DNA from 3 places in the Streptomyces sp. NPDC045431 genome. Region 3 is predicted to be linked to each of the others. Evidence: riboswitches for the same ligand, from Rfam matches in the RefSeq annotation. Region 3 holds a riboswitch; each other region holds the start of a gene.
The links. Region 3 has a riboswitch for cyclic di-AMP ahead of AB0A69_RS14770 (C40 family peptidase). Riboswitches for the same ligand answer to the same signal wherever they lie in the genome.
Positions count from the first base shown of each region.

Region 1: linked by a shared signal. The riboswitch ahead of AB0A69_RS11000 (transglycosylase family protein) and the one ahead of AB0A69_RS14770 (C40 family peptidase) in region 3 are both predicted to bind cyclic di-AMP.
Region 2: linked by a shared signal. The riboswitch ahead of AB0A69_RS19995 (LysM peptidoglycan-binding domain-containing protein) and the one ahead of AB0A69_RS14770 (C40 family peptidase) in region 3 are both predicted to bind cyclic di-AMP.

Region 1 is NZ_JBEZAQ010000003.1:533,982-539,337, forward strand. Features, by position in the region: gene AB0A69_RS10990 (cytochrome P450) at 1-525, shown strand, start outside; gene AB0A69_RS10995 (transglycosylase family protein) at 691-1,614, shown strand; cyclic di-AMP (ydaO/yuaA leader) riboswitch at 1,888-2,058, shown strand; gene AB0A69_RS11000 (transglycosylase family protein) at 2,062-2,769, shown strand; gene eno (phosphopyruvate hydratase) at 3,012-4,307, shown strand; gene AB0A69_RS11010 (septum formation initiator family protein) at 4,411-4,908, shown strand; gene AB0A69_RS11015 (DUF501 domain-containing protein) at 4,923-5,356, shown strand, end outside.
Region 2 is NZ_JBEZAQ010000009.1:40,050-45,405, forward strand. Features, by position in the region: gene AB0A69_RS19980 (aminotransferase class V-fold PLP-dependent enzyme) at 1-720, shown strand, start outside; gene AB0A69_RS19985 (class I SAM-dependent methyltransferase) at 771-1,526, shown strand; gene AB0A69_RS19990 (hypothetical protein) at 1,613-1,888, shown strand; gene AB0A69_RS19995 (LysM peptidoglycan-binding domain-containing protein) at 1,896-2,654, opposite strand; cyclic di-AMP (ydaO/yuaA leader) riboswitch at 2,659-2,829, opposite strand; gene AB0A69_RS20000 (nucleobase:cation symporter-2 family protein) at 3,442-4,887, shown strand; gene AB0A69_RS20005 (transcriptional regulator) at 5,037-5,356, opposite strand, start outside.
Region 3 is NZ_JBEZAQ010000005.1:243,851-249,206, reverse strand. Features, by position in the region: gene AB0A69_RS14780 (helix-turn-helix transcriptional regulator) at 1-746, opposite strand, end outside; gene AB0A69_RS14775 (ATP-binding protein) at 987-1,418, shown strand; gene AB0A69_RS14770 (C40 family peptidase) at 1,488-1,967, opposite strand; cyclic di-AMP (ydaO/yuaA leader) riboswitch at 1,972-2,153, opposite strand; gene AB0A69_RS14765 (hypothetical protein) at 2,794-2,997, shown strand; gene AB0A69_RS14760 (urease subunit gamma) at 3,271-3,573, shown strand; gene AB0A69_RS14755 (urease subunit beta) at 3,589-3,900, shown strand; gene AB0A69_RS14750 (urease subunit alpha) at 3,893-5,356, shown strand, end outside.

The DNA.
Region 1 (5,356 bases), on a different contig from region 3:
AACCTCATCGGCAACGGCGTGTACGCCCTGCTGCGCAACCCCGGCCAGCGCGCCCGGCTGCAGGAGTCCCTCGCCGCGGGCGAGCACGGGCTGCTGGAGACCGGGGTCGAGGAGCTGCTGCGGTACGACGGGCCCGTGGAGCTCGCCACGTGGCGGTTCGCGACCGAGCCGCTGACCATCGGCGGGGAGCGCATCGCGGCGGGGGACCCGGTGCTGGTGGTGCTCGCGGCCGCAGACCGGGACCCGGAGCGGTTCGCGGAGCCCGACACCCTGGACCTGGCGCGGCGCGACAACCAGCACCTCGGGTACGGGCACGGCATCCACTACTGCCTCGGCGCGCCGCTCGCCCGCCTCGAAGGGCAGACCGCGCTGGCGACACTGCTGACCCGGCTGCCGGACCTCCGGCTCGCGGTGGATCCTGCCGATTTGCGGTGGCGTGGGGGGCTCATTATGCGGGGACTGCGCACGCTCCCGGTCGAGTTCACCCCCTTTGCGGAGCCCTCGGATGTGACGATCCGTCAGTAATGTGATCTTCGCGTAATCTCCGCTGCATCGACTTGTGACTAGCGTTCGAATGCCGCTACGTTCACCGTCACCTCAGCAGTCACGCGAAAGGCACACCGCATGCGCTCCGGGAACGGCAGGCACCGTCGACCCCGTCAGGCCCCCGCCATCGTTGTCGCGGCAGGGGTGACCGGATCCGCCATCGCCCTTCCGCTGCTCGGCGCCGGCTCCGCGTCGGCCGTCGACGCCCACACGTGGGACCGGGTCGCCGAGTGCGAGTCCGGCGGCGCGTGGAGCGCCGACATGGGCAACGGCTTCTATGGCGGACTCCAGCTGTCGCAGGAGACGTGGGACGCGTACGGCGGCAAGCAGTACGCCCTGCGCCCCGACCTCGCCAGCCGCGCCCAGCAGATAGCCGTGGCGGAGCAGGTCTACGCCGCGACGGGCGTGAAGACCTGGGAGACCTGCGCCCCCATCGTCGGCCTGGGTGGCACCGCCGCCACGCCGGCGAAGGGCGCCAAGCCCGACGTGTCCACCGACGCCGCGACGCCCGAGGCCACGCCGGACGCCGCTCCCGAGACGCCCGCCCCGGCCGGGGCCGACGCCACGCAGCCGGTGGAGCCCACGGAGCCCGTGGCTCCGGCCGACCCGGTCGAGAGCCTCCTGCCGACGGAGCCCGCCGAGCCCGCCAGGCCCGCCGAGCAGGCCACGCCGGACGCCGCACCGGAGGCGACCGCCCCGGCCGGCCCCGGCACCGGAAAGCACCGCGGCGCGCCCGACCCCGCGGAGCCCCCCGCGGCGACGGACCCGGCGGCCACGGACCCGGCCGCACCGGAAGGTGACACCACCACCGGCGCCGACAATTCGGTCAACGGGCGCGAAACGGACGGCCACACGTCGCGGGGTGACGGCGCGGCACGCGACCTGGCGGACGCCCAGCCGGGCGCGTACACCGTCCGCCCCGGCGACAGCCTCTCCGCCATCGCCGCGGAGCAGGATCTCGAAGGCGGCTGGACCGCCCTCTACGACGCCAACCGCCAGACCGTGGGCGAGGATCCGGACCTCATCCTCCCCGGCCAGAGCCTCGATCTGGCGCCCGAGAAGCCCTAGTTGACCGGGGCTATTGGTGCCCCTATGTCCGGTTCTGCGCCAGTGAGACATGAGTCTCTTTGCGCCAACTGGTGCCTCACGAACGCACGATGTGTCCGTTCCGCCCCTCACCTGCGCAAACGTCCGTCAAGCGCAAGGCAGTAGGGGCGGATTGACCCGGATGTCCGTCTTTGAACTTCGCCGGGCTCTGTGTTTACGGTCTTTATCGCTCGCCACCGCGGGCCCCTCCGACCGGTACGCCGAATCCTGCCGCCGGACGCGAGGGAACAGTCGTCGCGTCATGCGCCGAAGGCAGGAGCGGGGGACCCAAGGTAGGTGCCGGCCCCCGGCCGTCGAATGACGGTCCGTGAGCCGGCTTGGGGTGAGGCCGCGCGAGTCGCGCGGCGGGGCAGCTCATCAGCCCTAACCCGACAGCTCACCTCGTAGGCGTCGGTGAGGAGATGCTCCATGCTGTTTTCCAGCAAGGTTTCCGGCAAGGCCAAGCACCGTCGCCCGTCCAAGGCGGTCCGTTTCGCCGCGTTCGCCGGCATCACCGGCGTCGCCGTGGCCGCCCCGCTGATGGGCGCCACCTCCGCCTCGGCCGCCACCTCCGCCGAGTGGGACAAGGTCGCCCAGTGCGAGTCCGGCGGCAACTGGTCCATCAACACCGGCAACGGCTACTACGGCGGCCTGCAGTTCTCGGCCTCCACCTGGGCCGCGTACGGCGGCACCGCGTACGCCTCCACCGCCGACCAGGCCAGCAAGGCCCAGCAGATCGAGATCGCCGAGAAGGTCCTGGCCGGCCAGGGCAAGGGCGCGTGGCCGGTGTGCGGCGTGGGCCTGTCCAACGCCGCGTACAACGGCGGCGCCGCCGAGCGCACGGCCGAGCAGCCCACCACCCGCAGCGAGCAGCGCACCGCGCCCAAGGCCGCCCCCAAGGCGCCGAAGGCCGCCGAGTCCGCGCCGAAGGCCGCGTCGAAGACCGTCACCACCCCGACCGGCAAGAAGGTCGAGAAGGGCGACGGCGAGTACAAGGTCCAGGCCGGTGACACGCTCAGCACCATCGCCGCCGAGAAGAAGGTCGCGGGCGGCTGGGAGAAGCTGTTCGAGCTGAACAAGGACATCGTCGACGACGCCGACCTCATCTACCCGGGCCAGCAGCTCCACCTGAGCTGACCCCGGAAGGCCCCGGCCCGCCGCTCACGCGGCGGGCCGGGGCCTTTGCGGTTACCCGCAGGTAAACCTTGCGGGGTTTTGCCCCGGAATCGGGGCCCTCGGGTCGTTTTTCGTCCCACGAGGCGGGCGTCGGCTGGCCCCGGCCCCCCGGCCGGTTAGGCTCTTGTCGCACGGCGCAAGGCCAAAGAGACCCTGCACCCTGCACCGCTCGCGTCACAATTCGCGTCACATCCCAGAAGGAGATGCTCGTGCCGTCCATCGACGTCGTCGTAGCCCGGGAAATCCTGGACTCCCGAGGCAACCCCACGGTCGAGGTCGAGGTCGGCCTCGACGACGGCAGCACCGGCCGTGCTGCCGTTCCGTCCGGTGCCTCCACCGGTGCGTTCGAGGCCCTCGAGCTCCGCGACGGGGACAAGGACCGCTACCTCGGCAAGGGTGTCGAGAAGGCCGTCCTCGCCGTCATCGAGCAGATCGGCCCGGAGCTCGTCGGCTACGACGCCACGGAGCAGCGGCTGATCGACCAGGCGATGTTCGACCTGGACGCCACGCCGGACAAGTCCTCGCTCGGCGCCAACGCCATCCTCGGCGTCTCCCTCGCCGTCGCGCACGCCGCCTCCGAGGCGTCCGACCTGCCGCTCTTCCGCTACCTCGGCGGCCCGAACGCGCACCTGCTGCCCGTTCCGATGATGAACATCCTGAACGGCGGCTCGCACGCCGACTCCAACGTGGACATCCAGGAGTTCATGATCGCGCCCATCGGCGCGGAGTCCTTCTCCGAGGCCCTGCGCTGGGGTGCCGAGGTCTACCACACCCTGAAGAAGGTCCTGAAGGACAAGGGCCTCTCCACGGGCCTGGGCGACGAGGGCGGCTTCGCCCCGAACCTCGACTCCAACCGCGCCGCCCTCGACCTCATCCTCGAGGCCATCAAGCAGGCCGGCTACACCCCGGGCAAGGACATCGCGCTGGCGCTCGACGTCGCCGCGTCCGAGTTCTACAAGGACGGCGCGTACGCGTTCGAGGGCAAGTCCCGCTCGGCCGCCGAGATGACCGACTACTACGCCGAGCTCGTCGAGGCGTACCCGCTGGTCTCCATCGAGGACCCGCTGTTCGAGGACGACTGGGACGGCTGGAAGACCATCACCGAGAAGCTGGGCGCCAAGGTGCAGCTGGTCGGCGACGACCTGTTCGTCACCAACCCCGAGCGCCTGGCCCGCGGCATCGAGGAGGGCGCGGCCAACGCGCTGCTCGTCAAGGTCAACCAGATCGGCTCGCTGACCGAGACCCTCGACGCCGTCGAGCTGGCCCAGCGCAACGGCTTCAAGTGCATGATGTCCCACCGCTCCGGCGAGACCGAGGACGTCACCATCGCCGACCTGGCCGTCGCCACCAACTGCGGCCAGATCAAGACCGGCGCCCCGGCCCGCTCCGAGCGCGTCGCCAAGTACAACCAGCTGCTGCGCATCGAGGAGATCCTCGACGACGCGGCGGTGTACGCCGGCCGCAGCGCCTTCCCGCGCTTCCGCTTCTCGGGCGAGTAAGGCCGATAGGCCCTCAGTAGCCCGGTTACGTACGTCCCCGGCCACGGTCCCGTACCGTGTCCGGGGACGTACGTACGTAACGGGGTGCAGGGGAGGAGCGAGGATGGCCCGGGACCGGTTCTCCACCGCGACCAGGCTGCGGCTGCTCACGGAGCAGACCGCCGCCCGCGTGTACCGCTCCCAGACGCGCCGTCAGGACCGCCGCTCCCGGCTCACCGGCCGCGCGGCCTTCCTCGCGCTCGTGGTCTGCTCGATGGTGGTGGCCCTGGCGTACCCGATGCGCCAGTGGGTCTCCCAGCAGAGCGAGATCGCCGAGCAGGAGCGGCTGGCGGACGAGGCGGCCGAGCGCGTCGAGCGGCTGCGCGACGAGAAGGCGCGGCTCCAGGACGACGCCTACATCAGGCGCCTCGCCCGCGCACACCTGCACTACGTACGCCCCGGGGAGACCGGTTACACGGTCATCGACCCCGACGCGGTGCGCCAGCGCCGCACCGACCAGGGCGCGGCCGACCGCGCCTGGTACTCCAACCTCTGGGACGGCGTGGACTCCGCCGACCGCACCGACGGCACGGACCGCGCCGCTCGCACCGACCGCAAGTAGAACCCAAGGCAGGCATGGAAACGCCCCCTCCGCAGACCGAACGCACCGAGCCCACCGAGGCGGACGTCGCGGCGTTCGAGGAACAGCTCGGCCGCCCGCCGCGCGGCCTGCGCGCCATCGCGCACCGCTGCCCGTGCGGCAACCCCGACGTGGTGGAGACCGCGCCCCGGCTGCCGGACGGCACGCCGTTCCCGACGACGTACTACCTCACCTGCCCGCGCGCGAACTCCGCGATCGGCACGCTGGAGGCGAACGGCGTCATGAAGGAGATGACCGACCGGCTGCAGTCCGACCCGGAGCTGGCGGCCGCCTACCGGGCCGCGCACGAGGACTACATCGCGCGCCGGGACGCCATCGAGGTCCTGGAGGGCTTCCCGAGCGCGGGCGGCATGCCGGACCGCGTGAAGTGCCTGCACGTGCTCGTCGCGCACTCGCTGGTGGCCGGCCC
Region 2 (5,356 bases), on a different contig from region 3:
CAGGCGAGCTCGGGGGACTACGACCCCGAGGCGCTCGCCCGCGTGGTGGGCCCGCGCACCCGCTTCGTCGCGGCCACCCACGTGCACCACGTCTACGGCGCCGACATGAACGTCCACCGCGTTCGCGCGGTGGTCGGCCCCGACGTGCCGATCTGTCTGGACGCCGCCCAGAGCGTGGGCCACCTGCCCGTCTCGGTCGCCGAGCTCGACGTGGACTTCGTCGTCTTCTCCGGCCACAAGGCGCTGGCCCTGCCCGGCACGGGCGCGATCTGGACGCGCGGCCGGCGCGGTCCGGAGTTCCGGCCGGGCGGCTGGGAGGGCACCCCGAACACGGCCGGTGTCGTCAGCCTCACGGCGGCCCTCGACTGGCTGGAGGAGGCGGGCACGGACCGCATCGAACGGTGGACCGTGGCCCTGGCGGCCCGGCTGACCGACGGACTGGCCCGGATGGACGCCTACGAGGTGCTCGGCTGCCGCTCCAGCCTGGACGCCGCCTCCACGGTGCAGCGCCGCAGACACATCGTCACCTTCCGGCACCGCGGGATCGGCTCGCAGGACCTCGGCTTCATCCTCTACAGCCACGGCTTCATGGTGCGCTCCGACAGCCACTGCCAGGCGGGGACGGACCCGGAGGACGGCTCGGTGCGGATCAGCCTGCACGTGTACAACGCACCCGAGGAGATCGACGGGCTCCTCGCCACGCTCGCCAGTCTGCAATGATTTCCATGACCGTTTAGAGGTGTGGTGAGAAGGCAGGGGCGCGAGAGGACATGAGTGTCAGTACGGTGGCGGCCGCGCGATGGGTGGACCGCTGGGAGAGGCAGCAGCAGCGCTACGCGGTCGACCGCGAGGAGGCGTTCACCGTCATCGCCGACGTCGTCGAGGGCGTGACGGCGGAGCGGCGGGCGCCCTTCGTCCTCGACCTGGGCAGCGGGCCCGGCTCGCTGGCCGCGCGACTGGCCCGCCGCATGCCCCGCGCCCGGGTCGTGGCGGTCGACGCCGACCCGCGCCTGCTGGAGCTCGGCCGGGCCTACTACGGACCGGCCGTGCGGTACGTGGAGGCCGTCATCGGCGAGCCCGGCTGGCTCGACGCCGCCGGGACGGACGGGCCGGTGGACGCGGCCGTCTCCACGACGGCGCTGCACTACCTCAGCGAACGGACCCTGCGCCGGGTCTACCGCGACCTCGCCGGGCGGCTGCGCCCCGGCGGGGTCCTCGTCAACTGCGACCACATCTGTCCCGACTCCGCCAAGGTCGGCGAGCTGGCCCTGCACATCGGGCGGCGCCGGGCCGAGCGGGAACCGGCCGTCGCGGACGAGGACTGGGAGACCTGGTGGTCCGGGGTCGCCGCGGACCCGGAGCTGGCCGCCCTGTTCTCCGCCCACCGCCACCACCGGCACCCGCGCTGCGAGGGCAACGACCTGACCCTCTCCGGGCACCTCGCCCTGCTGCGCGAAGCGGGCTTCGAGGAGGCGGGAGCCGTCTGGCAGTTCGGCAACAACCACGTCCTCGTGGCCGTGCGCTGACCACGCGCCGTAGCGTCACGGCTCCTTCACGCAACCGCCCCGCCCCGCCGGTCGCGCGACCGGCGGAGCGGGGTCAGCATGGGAACGTGACATGGGCATCGTGGACGACGGTCCGGGTCTACGCCGGACGCGGTGGCGTGAGCACCGACACGGTCGGTGTCATCACCGGTGAACTCGACGTGCACACGACCTGGGTCGACGGCGAGGCGCGGGTGGCCGTGCAGCACAGCGGGGCCTCCGACTGGTTCCCGATGAGCGGCAGCCCCGTGCCGTGCTCGTCGGAGGAGGCCAGCCGCGTGCTGCACGACGCCGTCGTGGAAGCCGTACGGTCCGGCGGCGGGGCGACCGTCCCCCGTCAGTAGGCGCCCGTCAGTAGGCGCCGAAGACGTTGTCGATCGACCCGTACCGGTCGGCCGCGTAGTTGCAGGCCGCGGTGATGTTGGCGACCGGGTCGTACGGGTCGGTCGACGTGCCGGGCACGTGGTACGCCCGGAACGTCGGGTCGATGACCTGGAGCAGGCCCTTGGACGGGGTGCCCGCGGCGGCGTTGGAGTCCCAGTTGTTGATGGCCAGCGGGTTGCCCGAGGACTCGCGCATGATGTTGCGGTGAATCCCGTCGTACGAGCCGGGAATGCCGCGCTCGGCCATGATGGCGAGCGCTTCCTTGATCCAGCCGTCGAGGTTGTTCGCGTACGTCGCGGGCTTCGCGAGCGCCGGCCGCACGGTGGAGCGGCTGGCCCGCTCGGCGGCGGCGGGCGCGGCGGGCGCGGCCTTCGCCTTGGCCTTCGCGCCGATGGTGAGCTTCATGCCGGGGCGAATGAGCGACGGGTTGTCGCCGACCACCGACTTGTTGTCCTCGTACAGCTTCTTCCAGCCGCCGCTGACGCCACGGTCCGCCGCGATCTCGGAAAGGGTGTCACCCGCGACCACGGTATAGGTGGCGGGTTTCGCCGGGGCCTTTTCCACGGCCGCGGAAGGCACCGCGTTCGGCACCGCGTTCGGTGCCGCCTCGGCTGCGGTCGCGCCGAAGAGGGGAAGGGCGAGTGCGGCGCCGCCCGTGCCCGCGGCGGCGACACGGCGGGCGAGCGGATTGTTCTTGGGGCGGCGGTGCTTACCCTGTGCGGGCATGGCGGATTCCTCTCCGTCGCCTGCGAGGTGAGCTGTCGGGTTCGGGCTGGAGATGCCCGGCCGTATCCGCACGCGACCGCGTGCGCACATGACTTCACCCCAAGCCGTTCCGTATACACGGACCGGCGGCTTACCTGGTTCCCCCGCTCCTGCCGTACGTCGGTGGTGGGTGGGTGCGGTTTCCGGACGGCGGCAGGATTCGGCGGTCCGACCGGATTGCGGTGACGGTAAGCGAGAGCCTCGGGCCGGAACAAGTCGTGAAGAGCGCACGCGCGATTACGGAAATGCCATGAAGGGAGTTCTGCCGGAAAGTCAATTCCCTGTCCCAGCAGGGGAAATGCGGTGCGGAGGACGTGCACCCCGAATAACGGGAGGTGAGTCATGTCACGGCGCGAGCAAATCGCCCTCGGGGTCGCCTTATCGGAGAACCGAGGCGAGTCGGACGAACATGTGTGAAACCAGAGATGTTCGGGCGAAAGGTGCGTCTTGTGGGGCGGGGGAGCGGTGAGTGTCGTGCCGGTTACTCGCGAGGAACGTCCGACGTCAACTAAGGTGAGCGCCCCGATCGGCTCCACCTGCGGATCTCATGCGCAAGGCGGCTTCGCCATGCCGATCGAAGGAAAGTCCTCCAACCAGGACGCACATCTCAGTGCAGGGCGACGTGGTGTCGGCAACTCCGCCAGACGTCGGCTCCGTACGGGCCGGCGAGGCCTCGTCCTGACACATTCCGGGCTCCGAGGCGTCGGCTCCTCTCTCATTCACCTACCTCTCGTAAGGCAAGGCAGAGATGGCACGAGTCTCCCGACGGCACTCCGGGACGCAGACGCATCCCGTCGACGAACTGCTCCCCCTCCCGCAGCTCACGCTCTACGGCTTCCAGCACATCCTCGCGTTCTACGCGGCGGCCGTCATCGTCCCCGTACTCCTCGGCAACGCCCTCGGGCTCTCCGACGAGCAGCTGGTCCACCTGGTCAACGCGGACCTGCTCACCTGTGGCATCGCCACGATCATCCAGGCGCTCGGGGTCTGGCGGATCGGTGCGCGCCTGCCCCTGGTGCAGGGCGTGACCTTCACCGCCGTCTCCCCCATGGTCGCGATCGGCATAGGCGCGGGCGGTGGTACCGCCGGTCTGCTGGTCGTCTACGGCGCGGTCATCACGGCCGGCATCGCCACGTTCCTCTTCGCGCCGTTCGTCGGCCGGCTGGTGAAGTACTTCCCGCCCGTCGTCATCGGCACGATCCTCACCATCATCGGCATCACGCTGATCCCGGTGGGCCTCCAGAACGCCGCCGGCGGCTCCCACCTCATCGGCGACCCCGCGTACGGCTCCGGGAAGAACCTCGCCTACGCGCTCGGCACCCTGCTCCTGATCCTGGTCGTGGTCCGGCTCGGCAAGCCGTTCCTCGGCAGCCTCGCCGTGCTCATCGGGCTCGTCGTGGGGACGGCCGTCGCCTGGCTCCTGGGGGACGCACACTTCGACGCGGTGGCGGACGCCGACTGGTTCGGCGTCACCACGCCCTTCCACTACGGCATGCCGCAGTTCGAGCTGCTGCCCATCATCGCCATGGTCGTCGTCATGCTGATCACGATGGTGGAGACGACCGGCGACGTGTACGCCATCGGCGAGATCTCCCGGAAGAAGGTCGACAGCGACACCGTCACGCGCGCGCTGCGGGCCGACGGCGTCTCCACGATGCTGGGCGGAATATTCAACTCTTTCCCTTATGTGGCATTCGCGGAGAACATCGGACTCGTCCGCATGTCCAAGGTGGTGAGCCGCTTCGTGGTGGTGGCCGCCGGTGTCTTCATGATCCTGCTGGGGCTCCTGCCGAAGGCCGGCAGCCTGGTCGCCGCGATCCCGCACCCCGTGCTCGGCGGCGCGGCGATCTCGATGTTCGGCATGGTCGCGGCGGTCGGCATCCAGATCCTCGCCAAGGTGGACCTGCGCGAGGAGCGCAACGCCATCATCCTGGCGGTGAGCCTCGGCGCGGCGATGCTGCCCACGACGGTCAAGCCGTTCTTCGAGCGCATGCCGGACGACGTACGGGCGGTGCTGGACAGCGGCATTACGCTGGGTGGTCTCACCGCCCTCGTGCTGAACCTGTTCTTCAACGCGTTCACGCGGCGCAAGGCGATGGAGATCGACTGGGAGGACTACGAGGACGAGACCCCGCCCGCCGGGCCCACCCACCCCGCCGCCCAGTCGGCCCCCGGCGCCGGCGCGTGGCGCTGAGCCCTTCTCGCGACGGCGCGACAGCGCAGCGCGGCAGGACGACCGACGGCCCCCGGACATCCGGGGGCCGTCGGCCGTCCTGCGCCTCCTGCGCCTCCTGCGCCTCCTGCGCCTCCTGCGCCTCCTGCGCCTCCTGCGCCTCCTGCGCCTCAGAAGCCGCGCGGCGGCGGCTCGTCGCCCACCTCGCCGATCAGCTCCCAGAAGTGGTCCACGAGCCGGTGCAGGAACGCCGAGCGCTCCGCGGCGACCTCCTTCAGCCGGGAGTCGTCGTTGCGGGCCATCAGGTGGCCCATGTACCGCTCGGCGAACCCCGCGAACTCCGTGTGCATCGTGCGCAGGGCGTCGCCCACCGAGGTCTCGTCGACGACGACGATCTCCGCGACGGGCGTCACGTACGCCTTCCAGCGTCCCTCGATGGCCGTACGCAGCAGCCCGGCCAGCTCCTCGTCGCGGCCCATGATGCTCACCA
Region 3 (5,356 bases):
CTACTCGTCAAGTGGTCGAGAACCACCACATCCAGATCAGACATGTTCGCGAAGGAGAAAATAACGAAAGGCCCGGAGAGGCCGACGTACCCGCCCACCGCGAACGGCAGCACCTGGAGCCGCACATGGGGCAGGTCCGCCAGCTCCCGCAGCCGCCGCAGCTGCGCCCGCATCACCCCCGGGCCGCCCACCTGCCGCCGCAGCACCGCCTCGTCCAGTACCGCCTCCAGGCGTAGCGGCGGATCGCCGAACAGCACCTCCTGGCGGGCGAGCCGCACCTCCACCAGCGAGTCGACCGCCGTCACCGGCAGCCCGTCCAGCGCCGCGCGTGTCACCGCCCGCGCGTAGTCGGCCGTCTGCAGCAGGCCCGGCACCACCGAGGTCTCGAGTGTGCGCGCCGCGCACGCCTGCGACTCCAGGCTGATGAAGTCCTGGTACTGCGGCGGCAGCACGCCCCGGTACGCGTGCCACCACCCCGTGCCGCCGCCGTCCGCGGCCGCGCCGGAGAGGGCCTCCACCAGCGCGCGCTGGCGCGGTTCACGTACGCCGTAGGCGTCGAGCAGCCGTGACACGTCCTCGCCCGTCACCCCGCTGGCACCCGTCTCGATCCGGCTGACCTTCGACTGGTGCCAGCCGACGAGCCGGGCCGCGTCCCGGCTGGTGAGCCCGGCTCTCAGGCGCAGCCGCCGCAACTCCTCGCCGAGCTTGCGGCGCCGCACCGCCGGACCGTGCCGCGTGCCCCGCACGACAGCCCCACCTCCCGCCCTCCGGAACGCTGGACCAACCCGCCAGTCTGCCCGCCGGAACCGCTCTCGCGTAGCAGGGTTCACCGCTTCGAGCGACAGATATATGCATATCTTGGGGGATCGGCCCCACCTGGGGCGACATAAGTGGCACTCTGGCGCGAAGCGCAATCCGAGGCCGTCCTCGCACAACATCCGCTCCCTGTCGGAGTCCGGCCCCGGTGGGAAAGGGACAGCGTCGCCATGGCAGACCACCAGGAAGCATCCGTCACTCTGCCGAGCGATCCAGCCTCGGTCTCCGCAGCCCGCAGATACGTGGCGGACGTTCTTACCGAATGGGGCCTGCCGGCCGAGTCCGACACGGCGGACGCGGTACGGCTGATCGTCTCCGAGCTCACCACCAACGCCGTCCAGCACACCTTCGGGCAGTCACCGACCTTCACGGTGGACATCCGGCTGGAACGGGACGAGCAGCTGCGCATCGGTGTCACCGACAGCCACCCGCGCTGGCCGCAGCGCCTGCCCGCGGCCGTGCAGCAGGACAACGGCCGCGGCATGGTCATCATCCGCTGGCTCACCGCCGAACGCGGTGGCCGCCTGACGGTCACTCCGACCGGTGAGGGCGGCAAGACGGTGTGGATCGCCCTGCCCTGGTCCGTCCCCGTCCGGGGCTGAGCGCCCGCCCGGTACGGCGGCGGCCCCGTACCGCCTGGGCGTGCGGTACGGGGCGTACGAGCCGTCGCGTCAGCGCACGCGCCCGTAGTAGACCGACTTCGACCAGATGCGGTCGAGCTTGACCACCGAACCCGACTTCGGTGAGTGCCAGATCTTGTTGTCCCCGGCGTACAGGCCCACGTGGTAGACGCGTCCACCGGAGTGGAAGAAGACCAGGTCACCCTTCTGCCGCTGCGACGTGGAGATGTGGCGGGTCTTGTTGTACTGCTGCTGCGCGGTGCGCGGCAGCGTCTTGCCGGCCTTCTTGTACGAGTAGAGCGTGAGGCCGGAGCAGTCGAACCGGGACGGGCCCGCTGCCCCGTACGCGTACGGGGAGCCCTTCTTCGACGCGGCGACGTTCAGCGCCTTCGTGGCGTGCGTCGCGGCGGCGGCCTCGGCCTGGGGGACGGCGCCCGGCGCCAGCATGGTGCCGCCGACGGCGGCGAGCGTCAGTGCCGAGACGGCACCGGCTCGGGACAGCAGAGACGGGACATGAATCTGCGCGGTCATAGCGCAACCCTTCGTCAGCCGCCTGTGAAGGATGACCTGTCGGGTTCGGGCTGGCGAAGTTGCCCGGCCGCTGACGCGGCTTCACCCCAAGGGGCGGCCATGGTGCGCTCGCCCCGGACTGCTTGGGTCCTCCACTCCTGCCGATCCACTCCTGTCGACCAGTCGTCCGGACGGCGGCAGGACTCGGCGTCCGCCCGGGCCGCCCCGCCGCGGTGGCGGGGGCTTGTCGTCGAAGGGATCTTGACCCATGACAGGGCGAAATTCCGAGTCGAAACGGAAGTTTGTGAGGCTCCTCACGACTGATCCATTCGAGTGGACAGAGGCGTTTTGGCGCGACGCGACGGCCGATTGATGATCCGTGGACCAGCGGCGGAAGGTGATGTTCCGCCAGATGCGTACACCATGGGCGCAACTCGTACAGTGCGTAATTCCCTCGTTTGCGTACGCCGAACGAGGGTGGCTCATCGGCCCTTCTGCGCCCATCCGTGCTACGCCGAAATCCCTCATCAGGCGGGCTCCTGAGGGGGCGTCATCCGCGCAGCCCGACATTCGCCATCGAGAACGCACGGCGCACGCGCCAGCGTCCGGGTGTGCGCCTCGCCCTCCCGTGGTCATGCGTCGAGCGCAGTGCTCCCGCGGTGCGGCCGTGCGCCCGCCGAGCGCCCGGTTGACCCCACTCCGGGGGTCGGAAGCGTGCGGGATCGTTTCATCGTCCTCGTGCGGGTGACCGGGCGCGTATCCGGGGTGTGGGGGTGGGTAGCCAGGGGCCGACTCGAGCCAACCGGCGAGTCAGAACCCGTCACCCCGCCACAGGGAGGGAACCCGTATGCGTCGCATCGCGGCCGTCGTCCTCGGAACCATCGCACTCCTCGGATCCACCGTCACCACCGCCTCGGCGGTGGCGGTGCCGGACCCCACCGCCGTCCTCGACTGCGTCACCACCAGCGCGACCGACCTGACCACCATCGTCGACCCCGCCGCGCCCGCCCTCCCCTCGGAGGTCCCGGGCGCGAGCTGCCTGGCCGTCTGAGGCGGGCACCGCGGCTCGCCGGGCGGCACGGGCGCACCCGTACCGCCCGGCGAGCGGCCGCGCCTCGTATACGACCCGCGCTGCGGGCCCGGCGGGTGGCCGCTCGTGTCCCATGGCCAGGCAAAGCGGTAGTTAACCTGCTGGAAAAACTTCTGCCCGAGATTGAAATATCTCTCCCTCACAATCGTTTCCGCAGGTCAACAGAGTGTTGAAGCCGGATAGGGTCCCGCTGCCGCCCGGGGTCGTGCCGGGCGGGAACATGTGAGGTGAAACGTGCAACTGAGCCCGCACGAGCAGGAGCGCCTGCTCATCCATGTCGCTGCCGACGTGGCGGAGAAGCGCAGGGCACGCGGGGTGAGGCTCAACCACCCCGAGGCCGTCGCCCTCATCACCGCGCACATCCTGGAGGGGGCCAGGGACGGCCGGACCGTCGCCGAGCTCATGGCGTCCGGGCGCAAGGTGCTCAGCCGGGACGACGTCATGGAGGGCATCCCCGAGATGATCCACGACGTCCAGGTCGAGGCGACCTTCCCGGACGGCACCAAGCTCGTCACCGTCCACGAGCCGATCGTCTGACGGGGCCCGCCACCGATGATCCCCGGAGAGATCCTCTACGCCGACGAGCCCGTGCCCCTCAACGAAGGCCGCCCCGTCACCCGCCTCACCGTGCTCAACGCCGCCGACCGCCCCGTGCAGGTCGGCTCCCACTACCACTTCGCCGAGGTCAACCCGGGCCTCGCGTTCGACCGCCCCGCCGCCCGCGGCCTGCGGCTCAACATCGCCGCCGGCACCGCCGTGCGCTTCGAGCCCGGCATCCCCGTCGACGTGGAACTCGTCCCGCTCGCCGGCCTGCGTGTCGTCCCCGGCCTGCGCGGACAGACCGGAGGTGCCCTCGATGGCTGAGCTCGCCCGCCCCCAGTACGCCGACCTCTTCGGCCCCACCACCGGCGACCGGATCCGCCTCGCCGACACCGACCTGCTCGTCGAGATCGAGGAGGACCGCTCCGGCGGCCCCGGTCGCTCCGGCGACGAGGCGGTCTTCGGCGGCGGCAAGGTCATCCGCGAATCCATGGGCCAGGCCCGCACCACCCGCGCCGAGGGCGCCCCGGACACCGTCATCACCGGCGCCGTCGTCCTCGACCACTGGGGCGTCGTCAAGGCGGACATCGGCATCCGCGACGGCCGCATCACCGGCATCGGCAAGGCCGGCAACCCCGACACCATGGACGGCGTCCACCCGGACCTCGTCATCGGCCCCGAGACCGAGATCATCGCCGGCAACGGCAAGATCCTCACCGCGGGCGCCGTCGACGCGCACATCCACTTCATCTCGCCGACCGTCGTCGAACAGGCGCTCACCTCCGGCATCACCACCCTCGTCGGCGGCGGCACCGGCCCCGCCGAGGGCAGCAAGGCCACCACCGTCACCCCCGGCCCCTGGCACCTCGCCCGGATGTTCGAGGCGCTGGAGACGTACCCCGTCAACATCGGCCTGCTCGGCAAGGGCAACACGATGTCGCGCGAGGCGATGCACTCCCAGCTGCGCGGCGGCGCCCTCGGGTTCAAGATCCACGAGGACTGGGGGGCGACCCCGGCCGTCATCGACGCCTGCCTCGGCGTCTGCGACGAGACCGGCGCCCAACTGGCCATCCATACCGACACGCTCAACGAAGCCGGGTTCGTCGGCGACACCCTCGCCGCCATCGCGGGCCGCACGATTCACGCGTACCACACCGAGGGCGCGGGCGGCGGTCACGCCCCCGACATCATCACCGTGGTCTCGGAGCCGTACGTCCTGCCCAGCTCCACCAACCCGACCCGCCCGCACACCGTCAACACGCTCGACGAACACCTCGACATGCTGATGGTCTGCCACCACCTCAACCCGGCCGTCCCCGAGGACCTGGCGTTCGCCGAGTCCCGCATCCGGCCCTCGACCATCGCGGCCGAGGACATCCTGCACGACATGGGCGCCATCTCGATCATCTCCTCCGACTCCCAGGCGATGGGCCGCGTCGGCGAGGTGATCCTGCGGACCTGGCAGACCGCCCACGTGATGAAGCGCCGCCGCGGCGCCCTGCCCGGCGACGGCCGCGCCGACAACCACCGCGCACGCCGCTACGTCGCCAAGTACACGATCAACCCGGCCGTGGCCCAGGGCCTCGACCACGAGATCGGCTCCGTCGAGACCGGCAAGCTCGCCGACCTGGTGCTCTGGGACCCGGCGTTCTTCGGGGTGAAGCCGCAGACCGTCATCAAGGGCGGGCAGATCGCGTACGCGCAGATGGGCGACGCCAACGCGTCCATCCCCACGCCCCAGCCGGTCATGCCCCGCCCCATGTTCGGCGCACTGGGCCGG